One region of the Roseovarius sp. MBR-79 genome, then DNA from elsewhere that is predicted to be linked to it. Evidence: riboswitches for the same ligand, from Rfam matches in the RefSeq annotation. Region 1 holds a riboswitch; the other holds the start of a gene.
What was found. Region 1 has a riboswitch for thiamine pyrophosphate ahead of thiD (bifunctional hydroxymethylpyrimidine kinase/phosphomethylpyrimidine kinase). Riboswitches for the same ligand answer to the same signal wherever they lie in the genome.

Region 1 (7,781 bases):
GTTCGGCCCCTGCCGGCCAGGCGACGTGCTGCGCTCTGTCTGCAAGCCGGATTTGCCCCTCTGGCGCGGCCCATGAGGGCACATGTCCCGGTGCGAGCGTGAGCAGGGGCTGTCAGCCCCCCGGGCCGACAGTCGGCGCGTCGTCATCCCCCCCCCGCACACTGGTGCCCCCGGCCCCCGGACGCCGCATCCTGCCTCTCCCCTGTCGCTAATCCACGCGAGCATGGCCGGGCGCGCGCCTAGCATCGACGCAATCCATGCCGCGCCGCGCGCGCCAACCCTCTTCGAAAGGCATCCCCATGCGCACCCATGCCCAGGCCGTCGTGATCGGTGGCGGCCTTGTCGGCTGTTCGATCCTGTATCACCTCACGCGGGCGGGCTGGTCGGATGTGGTGCTGCTGGAACGCTCGGAACTGACCTCCGGCTCCACCTGGCACGCGGCGGCCAATATCCACGGGCTGCATGACAGCACCAATATCAGCCGGATGCAGCATTACACGATGCAGCTCTACCGCCAGCTCGAGGCCGAAACCGGGCAGGGTTGCGGCGTGTTCCAGCCCGGCTCCCTCTACCTTGCCCAAACGACGGAGCGCGTGCAGCAACTGCGCCTGCAGGAGGCCAAGGCGCGGCGCTATGGCATGGCCTTCCACGAGGTGTCCCGCGACGAGGCCGAGCGGCTTCATCCGCTGGTGGATTTCACCGGCATCCGCTGCATCATGTTCGAGCCCGATGGCGGCAATGTCGATCCCTCGGGCGTGACCATGGCCTATGCGGCGGGTGCCCGCGCGGGCGGGGCCGAGATCCACCGCAACACGCCGGTCATCGCCACCGAGCCGCAGCCCGACGGAAGCTGGATCGTGCGCACCGGGTCGGGCGAGATCCGCACGCCATGGGTGGTCAATGCCGCCGGTCTCTGGGCGCGCGAAGTGGCCGCGATGGCGGGCATCACGCTGCCGCTCATCCCGACCGAGCACCAGTATTTCGTGACCGAGGCCATTCCCGAGATCGCTGCCATGGGCCGCCGCCTGCCCTCGGTCGCCGACCGCGACGGCGAATATTACCTGCGCCAGGAGGGTCAGGGCCTGCTTGTCGGCGCCTATGAGCGCGACATGCGCTTCTGGGCCGAGGACGGCACGCCGCAGGGCTTTGGCCACGAACTTTTCCCCGACGACCTGGAGCGGATCGAGGAGAACATGCTGCGCGCCATCGACCGTGTCCCGGCGGTGGGGCGCGCGGGTATCAAGCGGGTGATCAACGGGCCGATGATCTGGTCGCCCGACGCGGCGGCGCTCTTTGGCCCGGTGCCGGAACTGCGGGGCTATTTCTGCTGCTGCGGCATCATTCCGGGGTTTTCGCAATCGGGCGGTCTGGGCAAGCTTTCCGCCGAATGGATGGTCGAGGGCGAGCCGTCGCTTGACATGTTCGCCTGGGATCTGGCGCGGTTCGGCGACTGGGCCGGGCGCGATTTCACCCGCGCGCGCGTGGCCGACCAATATGCGCACCGCTTCAAGATCCATTTCCCCGGCGAGGAGCGCGCCGCGGGCCGCCCCGTGCGCACCCGCCCAATCCATGCCATGCAGGCCGGGATGGGCGCGCGCTTCGGCCTCAACTTCGGCTGGGAGCATCCGCTCTATTTCGACGCCGCCATTCCCGACAGCGCCGGGTTCACCCGACAGCCCTGGTGGGAGGCCGTGGGCCGCGAGGCGCGCGGCTTGCGTGATCGTGCCGGGATCATCGACATCTCCAATTTTGCCAAATACCGCGTCACCGGGCCGGGGGCGGAGGACTGGCTCAACGCGCTCTTCGCCAACCGGATGCCGCGGGAGGTGGGCCGCGCCTGCCTCACGCCGCTCATCGGCAAGCGGGGCGGGATCGCGGGGGATTTCACCGTGACGCGGCTCGGGGAGGAAGAATTCTGGGTGCTCGGTGGCGGCGCGGCGGAACGCTATCACCGGCGCTTCTTCGCGCAGGTGCCGCTGCCCGAGGGCACCCGTTTCGAAAGCCTGACCGGGGCCGTCTGCGGGGTCAGTGTCGCGGGGCCACAATCGCGCGCCCTGCTGCAAGGCCTCACCGACGCGGACCTCTCCAACGCCGCCTTTCCGTTCTTCCGCTCGCAGCGCATGACCGTGGCGGGCGTCGAGGCCGTCGCGCTGCGCGTCAGCTTCACCGGCGATCTGGGTTGGGAACTGCACATCGCCGAGGCCGATCAGACACGGCTTTATTCGGCCCTGATCGAGGCGGGCAAAGCCATCGGCGCGGGCCCCGTGGGCAGCCGCGCGCTCATGTCGCTGCGGCTCGAGAAAGGGTATGGCAGTTGGGGGCGCGACTATTCGCCCGAATACTGGCCGCAGGAATGCGGGTTGGCGGGCCTCATCCGCCCCGACAAGCCCTTCCTCAACCACGAGAGCTGGCGCGCCATTTCCGATAACGCGCCGCGCGACCGCATGGTCCTGCTCGAGATCGACGCGACCGAGGCCGATGCCTCGGGCGGCGAGCCGATCTTTCTGCCGGGTGGCACGGCCGCGGGTCAGGTGAGTTCGGGCGGCTATGGCCACGCGGTCGGCAAATCCCTCGCTCTGGCCTATCTCAAGGCCGAACACGCCACCCCCGGCACCGCGCTTCACGTTTCGCTTCTGGGCCGCGCGGATGATGCGCGGGTGCTGGAGCATCCGCCGTTCGATCCCGAGGGGCTGCGTCTGCGCGGCTGACCCTTGAAGGTGCCGGTTCGCGGTGTTACGTCTCCATTATTCCGTTGGGGTGCCCCGCAAGGGGCTGAGAGGTGCCAAGCCAACCCATCGAACCTGATCCGGGTGATGCCGGCGTAGGGAACGGACCTCCGCCCCGATGGTGCCCGAAGGCCGTTCCGCGAACATGAGGAGGCGGGCATGGTGGCGTGCGCACTGACAATCGCGGGTTCTGACAGCGGCGGCGGCGCGGGCATTCAGGCCGACCTCAAGACGTTTTCCGCGCTTGGCGTCTATGGCGCAAGCGTGCTGACCGCCGTCACGGCACAGAATACCGTCGCGGTGACAGCGGTTCACGCGGTCCCGCCCGAGGTGGTGGCAGCACAGATCGCCACCGTTCTGGATGATATCCGCGTCGATGCCATCAAGATCGGGATGCTGGGCGATGCCGCGCTGATCGAGACGGTGGCGGAGGCCCTGGCCGGGTATCGCGGCCCGGTCGTGCTCGATCCGGTCATGATCGCCAAATCCGGCGCGCGGCTTTTGCCCGAGACGGCGCGCGCGGCGCTGATCGTGCATCTGCTGCCGCGCGCCGATCTGCTCACGCCCAACCTGCCCGAGGCGGCGGCGCTGTTGGGTCTGCCGGAGGCCGTGAGCGACGCCGGGATGCGGGACCAGGGCGCGCGGCTGCGCGATCTGGGGGCAAAGGCGGTTCTGATGAAGGGCGGTCACGCGGCGGGCGAGACCTGCACCGACTGGCTGATGGCCGTCGAACCCCACCGCCTTGACGCCCCCCGCATTGCCACGCGCAACACCCATGGCACCGGGTGCAGCTATTCCTCGGCCATCGCGGCGGGGCTGGCGCAGGGGCTTGGCCTGTCCGAGGCCGTCACCCGCGCCCATGGCTGGCTCCACGCCGCGATCCGCGCCGCTGACCGTCTCGATATCGGCCGCGGGCACGGGCCGGTGCATCATTTCCACGAGGTCTGGCCATGACCCGCGCCGTCACGATCCGTGGCGCGGGCGTCGTCGGGCTTTGCGTGGCCACCGAGTTGAGGGCGCGCGGCGTGGCCGTCACTCTGATCGACCCGGCCCCCTTCCCCGGTGAAGCGGCCTGTTCGTGGTGGGCGGGCGGGATGCTCGCGCCCTTCTGCGAAGGGTTCACCGCCGAGGAACCGGTGGTGCGGTTGGGGCAAGAGGCCGCCGACTGGTGGGAAGCGCAGGGCGTGACGGTCACACGGCGCGGCTCGCTCGTGATCACGCTGGAGCGCGACCGGCGCGAGCTTGATGTGTTCGCCCGACGCACCAACGGGCACCGGCTGGTCAAGGCTGAGGACCTCGCCGCGCTCGAGCCGGACCTGGCCGAGCGCCATGACCGCGCCCTGTTCTTCGAGGCTGAGGCGCATATCGACCCGCGCGCGGCGCTGCTCCATCTGCACCGCCGTTTGCAGGAGGGTGGCGCGCGCTTTGTGCAAGGCACGGACGCGCCCCAAGGGCCGGTGGTGATCGACTGTCGCGGCCTTGCAGCGCAAGACAGCCTGCCCGACTTGCGCGGCGTCAAGGGTGAGATGGTGGTGTTGCGCACAACCGATGTGACGCTGCGCCGCCCCGTCCGCCTGCTGCACCCGCGCTTTCCGCTCTATATCGTGCCGCGCGGCGATGGAATTTACATGCTGGGCGCGACGCAGATCGAAAGCGAGGAACGCCACCGCGCCACGACCCGTTCGGTGATGGAACTGCTCTCCGCCGCCTACGCGCTCCACCCTGCCTTCGCCGATGCGCAACTGCTGGAGATCGGCGTGGACGCGCGCCCCGCCTTTCCCGACAACCTGCCGCGCCTCACGGCCAAGGGCGACGTGCTCCATGTCAACGGCCTCTTTCGCCACGGCTTTCTGCTGTCGCCCGCGCTTGCGCGAATGACCGCCGAGATGCTGGCGGGCGGCGAAACAACCCCGGAGTTTGCCCATGAAGATCACGGTTAACGGCACCGCACAGGATACAGCCGCGTCGACCGTCGACGCGCTGTTGATCGAGCTGGGCCACGGCGGGGCCAAGGTGGCTACGGCGGTGAACGAGACTTTCGTGCCCGCCGCTCTCAGGCCGGAACAGAGATTGAATGAAGGGGATCGTGTGGAAATCGTCGCCCCTCGGCAAGGGGGTTGAGATGCCGATCTACTACGACACCGAAGTGACATCGCGCCTGATGCTGGGCACCGCGCAATATCCCTCGCCCGCGATCCTGGCGCAGGCCTTCCGCCGCTCGGGTGCGGGCATCGCCACGGTATCCGTGCGCCGCGAAGCGGGGGGCGCACGCGCTGGACAGGCGTTCTGGGACATGATCCGCGCGCTTGGCGTTCATGTCCTGCCCAATACGGCGGGCTGCCATTCGGTGCGCGAGGCGGTGACCACGGCGCAGATGGCGCGCGAGCTTTTTGACACCAACTGGATCAAGCTGGAAGTGATCGGCCATGCCGACACGCTCCAGCCCGATCCGTTCGGCCTTGTCGAGGCCGCACGCATCCTCACCGATGACGGATTTCAGGTGTTTCCCTATTGCACCGAGGATCTGGTCCTTTGCGAGCGGCTGGTGGAGGCCGGATGCCGGGTGCTGATGCCCTGGGGCGCGCCGATCGGCACCGGGCTGGGGCTCAACAATATCTATGGGCTGCGCAGCTTGCGCGCGCATTTCCCCGACCTGCCGCTGGTGATCGACGCCGGATTGGGCCTGCCGTCGCAGGCCGCGCACGCGATGGAACTGGGCTATGACGCGGTGCTGTTGAACACGGCGGTGGCCAAGGCGGGCGATCCGGCGGCGATGGCCGAGGGCTTCGCCCGCGCGGTCGAGGCCGGACGGCTGGCCTATGAGGCCGACCCGATGGAGCCGCGCGACATGGCCGCGCCCTCGACCCCCGTGTTCGGAAAGGCGCTGCTATGAGCCTGCCCCGCTTCTACCCGATTTTCGAGCGCGCCGACTGGCTGCGCCGGATGCTGCCCTTGGGCGTGAAACTGGCGCAACTGCGCATCAAGGACATGGAAGGGGAGGCCCTGCGCACAGAGATCGCGGCGGCGCGCGACCTTGCCCGCACCCATGGCGCGGCGCTGGTGGTCAATGATCACTGGCAGGTGGCGATGGATCTGGGCTGCGACTGGGTGCATCTGGGGCAAGAGGATCTGGAGAGCGCCGATATTGCCGCGATCCGCCGCGCCGGGATCAGGCTGGGCCTCAGCACGCATGATCATGCCGAACTTGACCGCGCGCTGTCGCACGATCCCGATTACGTGGCGCTTGGCCCGGTCTACCCGACCATTCTGAAAAAGATGAAATGGCGTGAACAGGGGCTTGACCGGCTCAGCGAATGGAAGCGGCTGATCGGCGATATCCCCCTTGTCGCCATTGGCGGCATGTCGGTCGAGCGCGCGCAGGGTGCCTTTGACGCAGGCGCCGATGTAGTCTCGGCGGTCACGGATATCACGCTCAACCCCGATCCCGAAGCGCGGGTGCGGGACTGGATCGAGGTGACGGCATGACCCGCTACGCGCGTCAGATCGCCCTTCTCGGCACCGAAGGGCAGGCGCGCCTCGGCGCGGGGCATGTGCTGGTGGTGGGCGCGGGCGGGCTGGCGGCCCCGGTGCTGGCATATCTGGTCGGTGCCGGCGTGGGGCGCATCACGCTGATGGATGGCGACCGGGTTTCGCTCAGCAACCTGCATAGGCAGACGCTCTTTCGGATGGACGATCTGGGCCGTCCCAAGGCAGAGGTTGCCGCCGCGCATATGGCCGCGCTCAACCGCGACTGTCGCATCGCGCCCGTGACCGCACCGCTTACACCGCTCAATGCCCCGGCACAGGTCGCCGCCGCCGATCTGGTGCTCGACTGCGCCGACAGCTTCGCAGCGAGCTATATCCTCTCGGACACCTGCCTTGCGGCGAACACGCCGCTCATCAGCGCCTCGGTGGTCGGGCTGTCGGGCTATGTCGGCGGGTTCTGCGGCGGGGCACCAAGCTTGCGCGCGGTCTTCCCCGACCTGCCCGAGAGATTGGGCAGTTGCGAGGCCGATGGCGTCTTGGGGCCGTCGGTGGGCATTCTCGGCGCGCTTCAGGCACAGATGGCGATGGCCGTTCTGGTGGGGCTGGCACCGTCGCCGCTGGGTCAACTGGTCACCTTCGACGCCGAGGGCCACCGTTTCGGCGGTTTCCGTTTTGAAGGCGCGCCGGAGCCGGGGGGCGGTTTTCGCTTCATCGCACCCGAAGAGGTCGCGCCGACCGACTGGCTGGCCGATCTGCGCGGGGTTGACGAGCCCGGCCCCGCCCTGCCCCGCGCCACGCGCCACGGCGTGCCGGATTTCGACACGCTCCACCCACAGGGCACGCGCGCCGTGCTCGCCTGCCGGTCCGGCCTTCGGTCATGGCAGGCGGCGGCGCGATTGCGCGCGCATTGGGACGGAGAGATTGCATTGATCGCCCTCGGCACCGACCAAAAGGAGACAACTGAATGAAATACCTTGCCTTTATCCTCGCCCTCTCGACCGGCCCGGCCATGGCACAGGACAAGATGACCCTGCTGCTCGACTGGTTCGTGAACCCCGATCATGGCCCCGTCATCCTTGCCGAGGAACTGGGCTACTTCAGGGAGGCCGGGCTTGAGGTGGAGGTGATCGCCCCAGCCGATCCCTCGGACCCGCCCAAGATGGTGGCCGCCGGACGCGCGGATCTCGCTATCGCCTATCAACCGCAGCTTCATTTGCAGATCGAGGAGGGCCTGCCCCTGATCCGCGTCGGCACGCTCATCGCCACGCCGCTCAATTGCCTGCTCGTGCTCGAGGACGGCCCCATCAAATCCACCGCCGATCTGCGCGGGCGCAAGATCGGGTTCTCCGTGGCCGGTGTCGAGGAGGCGCTGCTTGCGGCCATCCTCGGGCAGCATGGCATCGCGCTCTCGGAGGTGGATCTGGTCAATGTCAACTGGTCGCTCTCACCCGCTCTCATGGCCGGACAGGTGGATGCAGTGATCGGGGCCTACCGCAATTTCGAACTCAATCAGATGGAGATCGAGGGCGTGCCGGGCCGCTGCTTTTTTGTCGAGGACGAGGGTGTGCC
Region 2 (7,781 bases), on a different contig from region 1:
CAGCCGCGAATGTCTCAACGCGATGCGGTTCGCCGCGATGCGCGCTGCCCATACCGGTGGCGGGGTGGCGATCCTGTCGGTGATCGCGCCCGAGGAGTTCAACCACTGGATCGGTGTCGGCGATCTCATGCGGCAGGAGGCGCGCGAGCGCATCGAGGCGCATTTCGAGGTCTTTGCCAAGTGGATGCGTGACAAGCAGGGCATCGACCCCGAACTTGTGATCCGCGAGGGCGAGGCCGTGCCCGAGATCATCGCCCATGTGCAGGACGACCCGGACATCGGCGTGCTCGTTCTTGGGGCCGCCTCAAGCAAGAAGGGGCCGGGCCCGCTTGTCACCCAACTGACGCGCAACGCGGGCACGCTGCCGGTGCCGATCACCATCGTGCCCGGCGACCTGTCCAAGGAACGGCTTGAGGCAATCACCTGAGCGGGCACCTGAGCGGACAGAGTTTAGAACCGTTCCAAACCTTGACTCGGGGCACCGCGGCGCGCATATCTCAAGAAGCGAACAAAAAGGGGCGTTGCCATGTTCATCCAGACCGAATCCACCCCCAATCCGGCCACGCTCAAATTCCTGCCCGGTCAGGCGGTGCTTGGCACGGGCACGGCCGATTTCCCGAGCGCAGAGGGGGCCGATGCCTCGCCGCTGGCGACACGCATCTTCAAGGTGCCCGGGGTGACGGGCGTGTTTCTCGGCAATGACTTCGTCACCGTCACCAAGGCGGAAGCGACCGAATGGGACCATGTGAAACCGGCCATTCTGGGTGCCATCATGGAGCATTACCAATCCGGCCAGCCGGTCATGTCGGGCGAGGGCGGCGGTGCCTCGGGCCATGCCGCGCATAGCGGCGAGGATTCCGAGATCGTCAACCAGATCAAGGAGTTGCTTGATACCCGCGTGCGCCCTGCCGTGGCGCAGGATGGCGGCGACATTACCTTTCACGGGTTCGAGCGCGGCGTCGTCTACCTTCATATGCAAGGTGCCTGCGCAGGTTGCCCCTCGTCCACGATCACGCTCAAGATGGGGATCGAGAACCTGCTGCGTCACTACATCCCCGAAGTGACCGAGGTGCGCCCTGTCGGGATCTGACCCCCTCGTTCTGGGCTTTGACACATCGGCCGCGCATTGCGCGGCCGCTTTGCTTGGCGGCGGGCGTGTGCTGGTGACGCGCGCCGAGGAGATGGGGCGCGGGCAGGCCGAACGCCTCATGCCGCTTCTGGAGGAGGTGCTGGCCGAGGGCGGCGTCACATGGCGCGACCTTGCCCGCATCGGCGTGGGTATCGGACCCGGCAATTTCACCGGCATCCGCATTTCCGTCGCCGCCGCGCGTGGCCTCGCGCTGGCGCTCGACATACCCGCCATCGGTGTGAGCACATTTGACGCGATCCGTGCCGGGGGGGGGGCCGGCACGCCCGCTGTCCCGGCCCCGCACGGGATGGTGCATGTCGCCACCCCGGCGCTTCTGCCGGTCGAGAGCGTGGCGGACCCGCTCTGGCCGCCTGCGCCCGCCCTTCTCGCCCAGGCCATTGCACGGATTGCTCAAGACGCGCCAAACGACAGCCCGCCGCCCGCACCGCTCTACCTGCGCCCCGCCGATGCCGCGCCTGCCCGCGACGCGCCGCCGGCCCTTCTCGATGACGCCTGAGGCATTGGCCGACACCCATGCCCGCGCCTTTGCCGGTCAGGGGCGCGCATGGTCGGCGGCCGAGTTTGCCGCGCTGCTGGCCTCGCCCCATGTCTTTGTCAGTGGCGATGCGCGCGGCTTTGCCCTTGGCCGTGTCATCGCGGATGAGGCGGAATTGCTCACGCTGGCGACCGATCCCGGCCATCGCCGTCAGGGCCACGCCCGCGCCTGCCTGTGCGCCTTTGCCGCCGAGGCGCGCGCGCGCGGTGCCGAAACGGCGTTCCTCGAGGTGGCCGAGGACAACGCGGCGGCGCTGGCGCTTTATGCCGGTGCCGGGTTTGCGCAAACCGCCCGGCGGGAGGGCTATTACCCCGGCGGGCGCACGGCCGTGGTGATGCAAAAGCACCTGTGATCCGGCAAGCGCCGCCCGCCCGACAGTTTCGGCAATCACGAAACCTGAATCCGTATAACAAGAATTGATCGCCCGCCAGGCCCCGCGCAGCCGTCGCCCGCTTGCGTGACCCGCGCAGATAAGGCTATGGATATTCATGCAGATCTACCTTCCCATCGCCGAGGTATCGGTCAACGCCTTCCTGCTTCTGGGACTTGGCGGAATCGTGGGAATTCTGTCGGGCATGTTCGGCGTCGGCGGCGGCTTTCTGATGACGCCGCTGCTCTTTTTCATCGGCATCCCGCCCGCCGTCGCCGTGGCGACCGAGGCCAATCAGATCGTGGCCTCGTCATTCTCGGGCGTGCTGGCGCATCTGAGGCGCAAGACAGTCGATCTGAGGATGGGCACGGTGCTGCTTGTCGGCGGGCTGATCGGGGCCGCGATCGGTGTGGTCATCTTCAACTACCTGAAATCCCTGGGTCAGGTCGATCTTCTGGTCAAGCTCTGCTATGTCGTCTTTCTGGGTGTGATCGGCGCGATGATGTTCGTCGAGAGCCTGCGCGCGATCCGCCAGACCCGGCGCGGCGTGGCCCCCAAGCGCAAGAAACACGGTTGGGTGCATCGCCTGCCGCTCAAGATGCGGTTCCGAACCTCGGGCCTTTATATCTCGATCATTCCGCCGATGATCGTGGGCGTGAGCGTGGGCATCCTGGCCGCGATCATGGGGGTGGGCGGTGGCTTTGTCATGGTCCCGGCCATGATCTATATCCTTGGGATGCCGACAAAGGTGGTCGTGGGCACCTCGCTTTTCCAGATCATTTTCGTGACCGCCTTTACCACCTTGCTGCACGCCACGACCAACTTCACCGTCGATATCGCGCTTGCGGTCCTGCTGCTCGTCGGCGGGGTGATCGGGGCCCAGATCGGGGCGATGATCGGCACGCGGCTGCGGGCAGAGCAGTTGCGCATTCTTCTGGCGATCATGGTGCTCGCGGTCTGCGGCAAGCTGGCGCTTGACCTGCTGCTGATGCCGTCAGAGCTTTATTCCATTGCTTCCGGCGCGGGCGGGGGGCACTGATGCGGCTGCTGGCGCTTGCCCTGTGCCTTGCCGCCCTCCCCCTGAAGGCAGAAGAGGTGGTTCTGGGCCTGTCGAGCGACAAGGTGGCGATCACGGCCACCTTCGAGGGGTCGGAAATCCTTGTGTTCGGCGCGGTCAAGCGCGAGGTCGCGATTCCCGATATCCCGCTCGACGTGGTGATCACCGTGGCGGGACCATCCCTGCCGGTGAGCGTGCGGCGAAAGGATCGGCGCTTCGGCATCTGGGTCAATACCGACGAGGTGCGGCTGGATGCGGCCCCGACCTTTTACGCCGTCGCCACCACCGGGCCGCTCGATCAGGTTCTGACCAATACCGAGGACCTGCGCCACCGCGTGTCGATCCCGCGCGCGATACGCTCCGTGGGCGCGGCCAGCATGGCCGAGGATGTCGAGAATTTCACCGAGGCGCTCATTCGCATCCGGCGCGGGCAGGACGCCTATCAACTCTTGGAAAACACTGTCGCTCTCGACGAGCAGACGCTGTTCCGCACCGCGATCCGGCTGCCTGCGAACCTGACCGAGGGCATCTATCCCACGCGCATCTTCCTCACGCGCGAGGGGCGGGTCGTGTCGCAATTCGAGACGGCCATCGACGTGCACAAGGTCGGGCTGGAACGCTGGCTCTTCACGCTCTCGCGCGAGCAGCCGCTGGTCTATGGCCTTCTGTCGATTGCCATCGCGATCGCGGCGGGATGGGGGGCCTCGGCGGCGTTTCAGCTGCTGCGCCGGGGTTAAGGAAATTTCAGACAGGGCCGATGGACCATTTCGGCCCGGAATTGCGCCAAAACGCGTTACCGCCAGCCCTTGACCACGGTCTGACAGAGCAGCAGCAGATCAAGACAGAGCGTGCGGCGGCGCTGATAGATCAGGTCGAGCCGCGCCTTGCGCGGCACACAGGCACGGCAGTATATGGCGTCGGTCTCGGCGGCGCTGCGGCTCTGTGCCAGCAGCCGCGCCTCATGGGCGTGATAGCGCAGGGTTGCCAGCCCGGTCAGGCCGGGACGCGAGCGCAAGACCTGCGCATAGGTCTCCGGGAAGCGGTCCACATAGCTGCGCAACGGCGGGCGCGGGCCGACAAGGCTCAGATCGCCACGGATCACGTTCCACAATTGCGGCACCTCATCAAGATGGGTCCGCCTGAGAAGATGCCCGGCGCGGGTGATGCGATGCGCCTTGTCGCCGCCCGACACGCCCTGATCTGCCTCTGCCGGAGTCATGGTGCGGAACTTGAGAAGGAAAAACCCCTCGGTCGGCGTCTTCATCCGCTCGGACCGGAAGAAGACAGGCCGCCCATCCAGCACCAGCACGGCCAGCGCGGTGAGCGCCATCACTGGCGCCAGAAGCACCCCGAGGGCCAGCGCAAAGACAAGGTCGAAGGCGCGTTTCGCAGGCGTCATGAGGCAACCGCCCGCCATTGGCGGACCATCTCGCCGGGTGTGCTGTCCTCGGGGGCAAAGGCGTGGAGCGCGGCAAGCCGGGTGCAATCGAGGGTGATGCGCTGATGCGCCGTCGGAGAGGCGGGGCGGGGCCGGCTGCTTGCCCCCGCCGCCTGTGCCAGTGCGGCCATGGTCACGGGAGCGGGGGCCGCGATGTTGAGCGCGGATGGCAACGCTCCGTCACGCAGGCACAGCGTTACCAGCACCTGCGCCAGCGTGCGCGGCCCGATATAGGAGCGCAGCGGCCCTGCGCCATCAGCGAAGACATCAAGCGTGATCTCCCCCGTCCCCCGCGCCACGTTCAGAAGCAGCGCATCCGCGCCCGCCACATTCCCGATCCGCAGCGCGCAGACCTCAAGCCCCCGGTCACGCCACGCGCGCCCCACCGCTTCCATCTCCAGCTTGGCCGCGCCATAGGCATTGGCGGGCGCGCAAGCGGTGTCCTCGGTGATATGCTCGCCCGATCCGTAAACCGCCGAAGACGAGGCCAGCAACACCCGCGTGATGCCCGCGCTTTCAGCCGCCGCAAGCGTGGCCTCGGCAAGTATCCGGTTGTGCGCCAGATCGTGGCCCGCGCCCGGCACGACCCCCGCCAGCGCCACCAGCGCCCGGAATGTCTGTCCGCTCCGCGCCTGATGGTCGATGAGTGCGCGCGACCCCTCCATCGGGTCCCACAGAAGCGCCCCCGCCGGCACCATCCGACGATATTGTGGCACGACAGGCACAGCCGAAACCGGCCAGTGCCACAACACCATCCGTCCGACCCGTCCCGATGCCCCGGTCAGAAGAACCGGCGCGCGCGCCCTGTCCGTCATGCGCCCCCTCTTTCCGGGGACATGACCCGCCCCGGCCCCTCGCGGTCTATCAATCAATGCCGCCTCTCGACAAGAGACCGCCGTCGGGACGCCACATTCGCTTGAACTGCGCAGATCGTCGTTCTACCCTCACCCTTGCAGGGGAGTCCCGCCTTGGGGACTGAGAGGCTGACAGGTGGTGACACCGGTGAGGCGACCCTTTGAACCTGATCCAGTTGATACTGGCGTAGGAAGCTCGGGAACCGCGCGCCGCATGGCGGTCTGTCTGTTCCGAAGGGGGACCCTTCCCCACGCCTCCCCGTCCACGGCTCATCTGGTGTCTTTGTAAAGCTTGGCTCGAGGAGCACCAACATGAACATCCCCACCCAGACCATCGCCCCCAGCGTGACCACCGGCCCCCTGCCCGCGTCGCGCAAGATTTACGTGGCGGGCAGCCTGCACCCCGATATCCGCGTGCCCATGCGCGAGATTTCCACCCATCCCACGGCGGGCGAGGCCCCCTTGCCGGTCTATGACAGTTCCGGCCCCTATACCGATCCCGAGGCGCAAACCGACATCGCGCGCGGCCTGCCCGCGCTGCGGCGCGGCTGGATCATGGCGCGCGGCGATGTGGCGGCCTATGAGGGCCGCCATGTGAGGCCCGAGGATAACGGCTTTGTCACCGGCGACCGGCTGGTGCCGGAATTCCCGGTGCGGGGGCAACCCCTTCGTGGCACGGGCGGTGCGGCCCCCACGCAACTGGCCTATGCGCGCGCGGGCATCATCACGCCCGAGATGGAATTCGTGGCCATCCGCGAGAATCAGTTGCGCGAGGCGGATGCGGCACCGCGCGACGGCAATGACTGGGGGGCCAGCATCCCAGACCATGTGACCCCCGAATTCGTGCGCGCCGAGATCGCGGCGGGCCGCGCCATCATCCCGGCCAATATCAACCACCCGGAACTGGAGCCGATGATCATCGGGCGCAATTTCCTTGTGAAGATCAACGCCAACATGGGCACCTCTGCCGTTACCTCCTCGATGGAGGAGGAGGTGGAAAAACTGGTCTGGGCGATCCGCTGGGGGGCGGATACGGTGATGGACCTTTCCACCGGGCGCAATATCCACAACACCCGCGACTGGATCATCCGCAATTCCCCCGTCCCCATCGGCACCGTGCCGATCTATCAGGCCTTGGAAAAGGTGAATGGCATTGCCGAAGACCTCACATGGGAAGTGTTCCGCGACACGCTGATCGAGCAGGCCGAACAGGGGGTGGATTATGTCACCATCCACGCGGGCGTGCGCCTGCACATGGTGCCGATGACGGTGAACCGGGTGACGGGGATCGTGTCGCGCGGTGGGTCGATCATGGCCAAATGGTGCCTGCATCATCACCGCGAGAGCTTTCTTTATGAGCATTTCGAGGAGATTTGCGACATCTGCCGCCAGTATGACGTGAGCTTTTCACTGGGCGACGGGCTGCGCCCCGGCTCCATTGCGGACGCCAACGATGCCGCGCAATTCGCCGAGTTGGAGACATTGGGGGAACTCACGAAAATCGCGTGGGCCAAGGAGTGCCAGGTGATGATCGAAGGCCCCGGCCATGTCGCCATGCACAAGATCAAGGAGAACATGGACAAGCAGCTTGAGTGCTGTCACGAGGCCCCGTTCTACACGCTCGGGCCACTCACCACCGATATTGCACCCGGCTATGACCACATCACCAGCGGCATCGGGGCTGCGATGATCGGCTGGTTCGGTTGTGCGATGCTCTGCTATGTCACCCCCAAGGAACATCTGGGCCTGCCCGACCGCGACGACGTGAAAACCGGCGTGATCACCTACAAGATCGCCGCCCACGCCGCCGACCTCGCCAAGGGGTTGCCGGGAGCGCAGCGGCGCGACGATGCGCTCAGCCGCGCCCGCTTCGAATTCCGTTGGGAGGATCAGTTCAACCTCTCGCTCGATCCCGAAACCGCGCGCGATTTCCATGATCAGACCTTGCCCAAAGAGGCCCACAAGGTGGCGCATTTCTGCTCGATGTGCGGGCCGAAATTCTGCTCCATGCGGATCAGCCACGACATCCGCGCCGAGGCGCAGAAAGAGGGGATGGCGGCGATGGCCGAGAAATTCCGCGAAGGCGGCGATCTTTACGTGCCCGTGGCCGAGACCGACAAAGTCTGAAACGGAAAACGCCGCCCGGTTTATCCGGGCGGCGCATCCTTGTCCCTCATCCGCGACTGGCCTCAGGCGGTCAGCGCCTGCTTTGCCTGATCGACGATGGCGTTGAACGCCGCCGGTTCGTGCACGGCGAGATCGGCCAGAACCTTGCGATCCACCTCGACCCCGGCCAGCGCCAGACCGTTGATGAAGCGCGAATAGGTCAGCCCCTCGTCATGGGCGCGCACGGCGGCGTTGATCCGCTGGATCCACA

Region 2: it holds a riboswitch for thiamine pyrophosphate, as region 1 does, so the genes downstream of both, thiC (phosphomethylpyrimidine synthase ThiC) here and thiD (bifunctional hydroxymethylpyrimidine kinase/phosphomethylpyrimidine kinase) in region 1, are expected to answer to the same signal.

The regions. Positions count from the first base shown of each region.
Region 1 is NZ_JBRJGP010000007.1:38,484-46,264, forward strand. It holds gene ACSSV8_RS08795 (GcvT family protein) at 300-2,708, shown strand; TPP riboswitch at 2,744-2,845, shown strand; gene thiD (bifunctional hydroxymethylpyrimidine kinase/phosphomethylpyrimidine kinase) at 2,886-3,680, shown strand; gene ACSSV8_RS08805 (FAD-dependent oxidoreductase) at 3,677-4,666, shown strand; gene thiS (sulfur carrier protein ThiS) at 4,650-4,847, shown strand; gene ACSSV8_RS08815 (thiazole synthase) at 4,849-5,619, shown strand; gene ACSSV8_RS08820 (thiamine phosphate synthase) at 5,616-6,212, shown strand; gene ACSSV8_RS08825 (ThiF family adenylyltransferase) at 6,209-7,180, shown strand; gene ACSSV8_RS08830 (ABC transporter substrate-binding protein) at 7,177-7,781, shown strand, end outside.
Region 2 is NZ_JBRJGP010000001.1:34,502-42,282, forward strand. It holds gene ACSSV8_RS00175 (universal stress protein) at 1-427, shown strand, start outside; gene ACSSV8_RS00180 (NifU family protein) at 527-1,090, shown strand; gene tsaB (tRNA (adenosine(37)-N6)-threonylcarbamoyltransferase complex dimerization subunit type 1 TsaB) at 1,077-1,646, shown strand; gene ACSSV8_RS00190 (GNAT family N-acetyltransferase) at 1,636-2,037, shown strand; gene ACSSV8_RS00195 (sulfite exporter TauE/SafE family protein) at 2,174-3,094, shown strand; gene ACSSV8_RS00200 (TIGR02186 family protein) at 3,091-3,849, shown strand; gene ACSSV8_RS00205 (sugar transferase) at 3,906-4,511, opposite strand; gene ACSSV8_RS00210 (NAD-dependent epimerase/dehydratase family protein) at 4,508-5,365, opposite strand; TPP riboswitch at 5,495-5,615, shown strand; gene thiC (phosphomethylpyrimidine synthase ThiC) at 5,717-7,531, shown strand; gene rplT (50S ribosomal protein L20) at 7,594-7,781, opposite strand, start outside.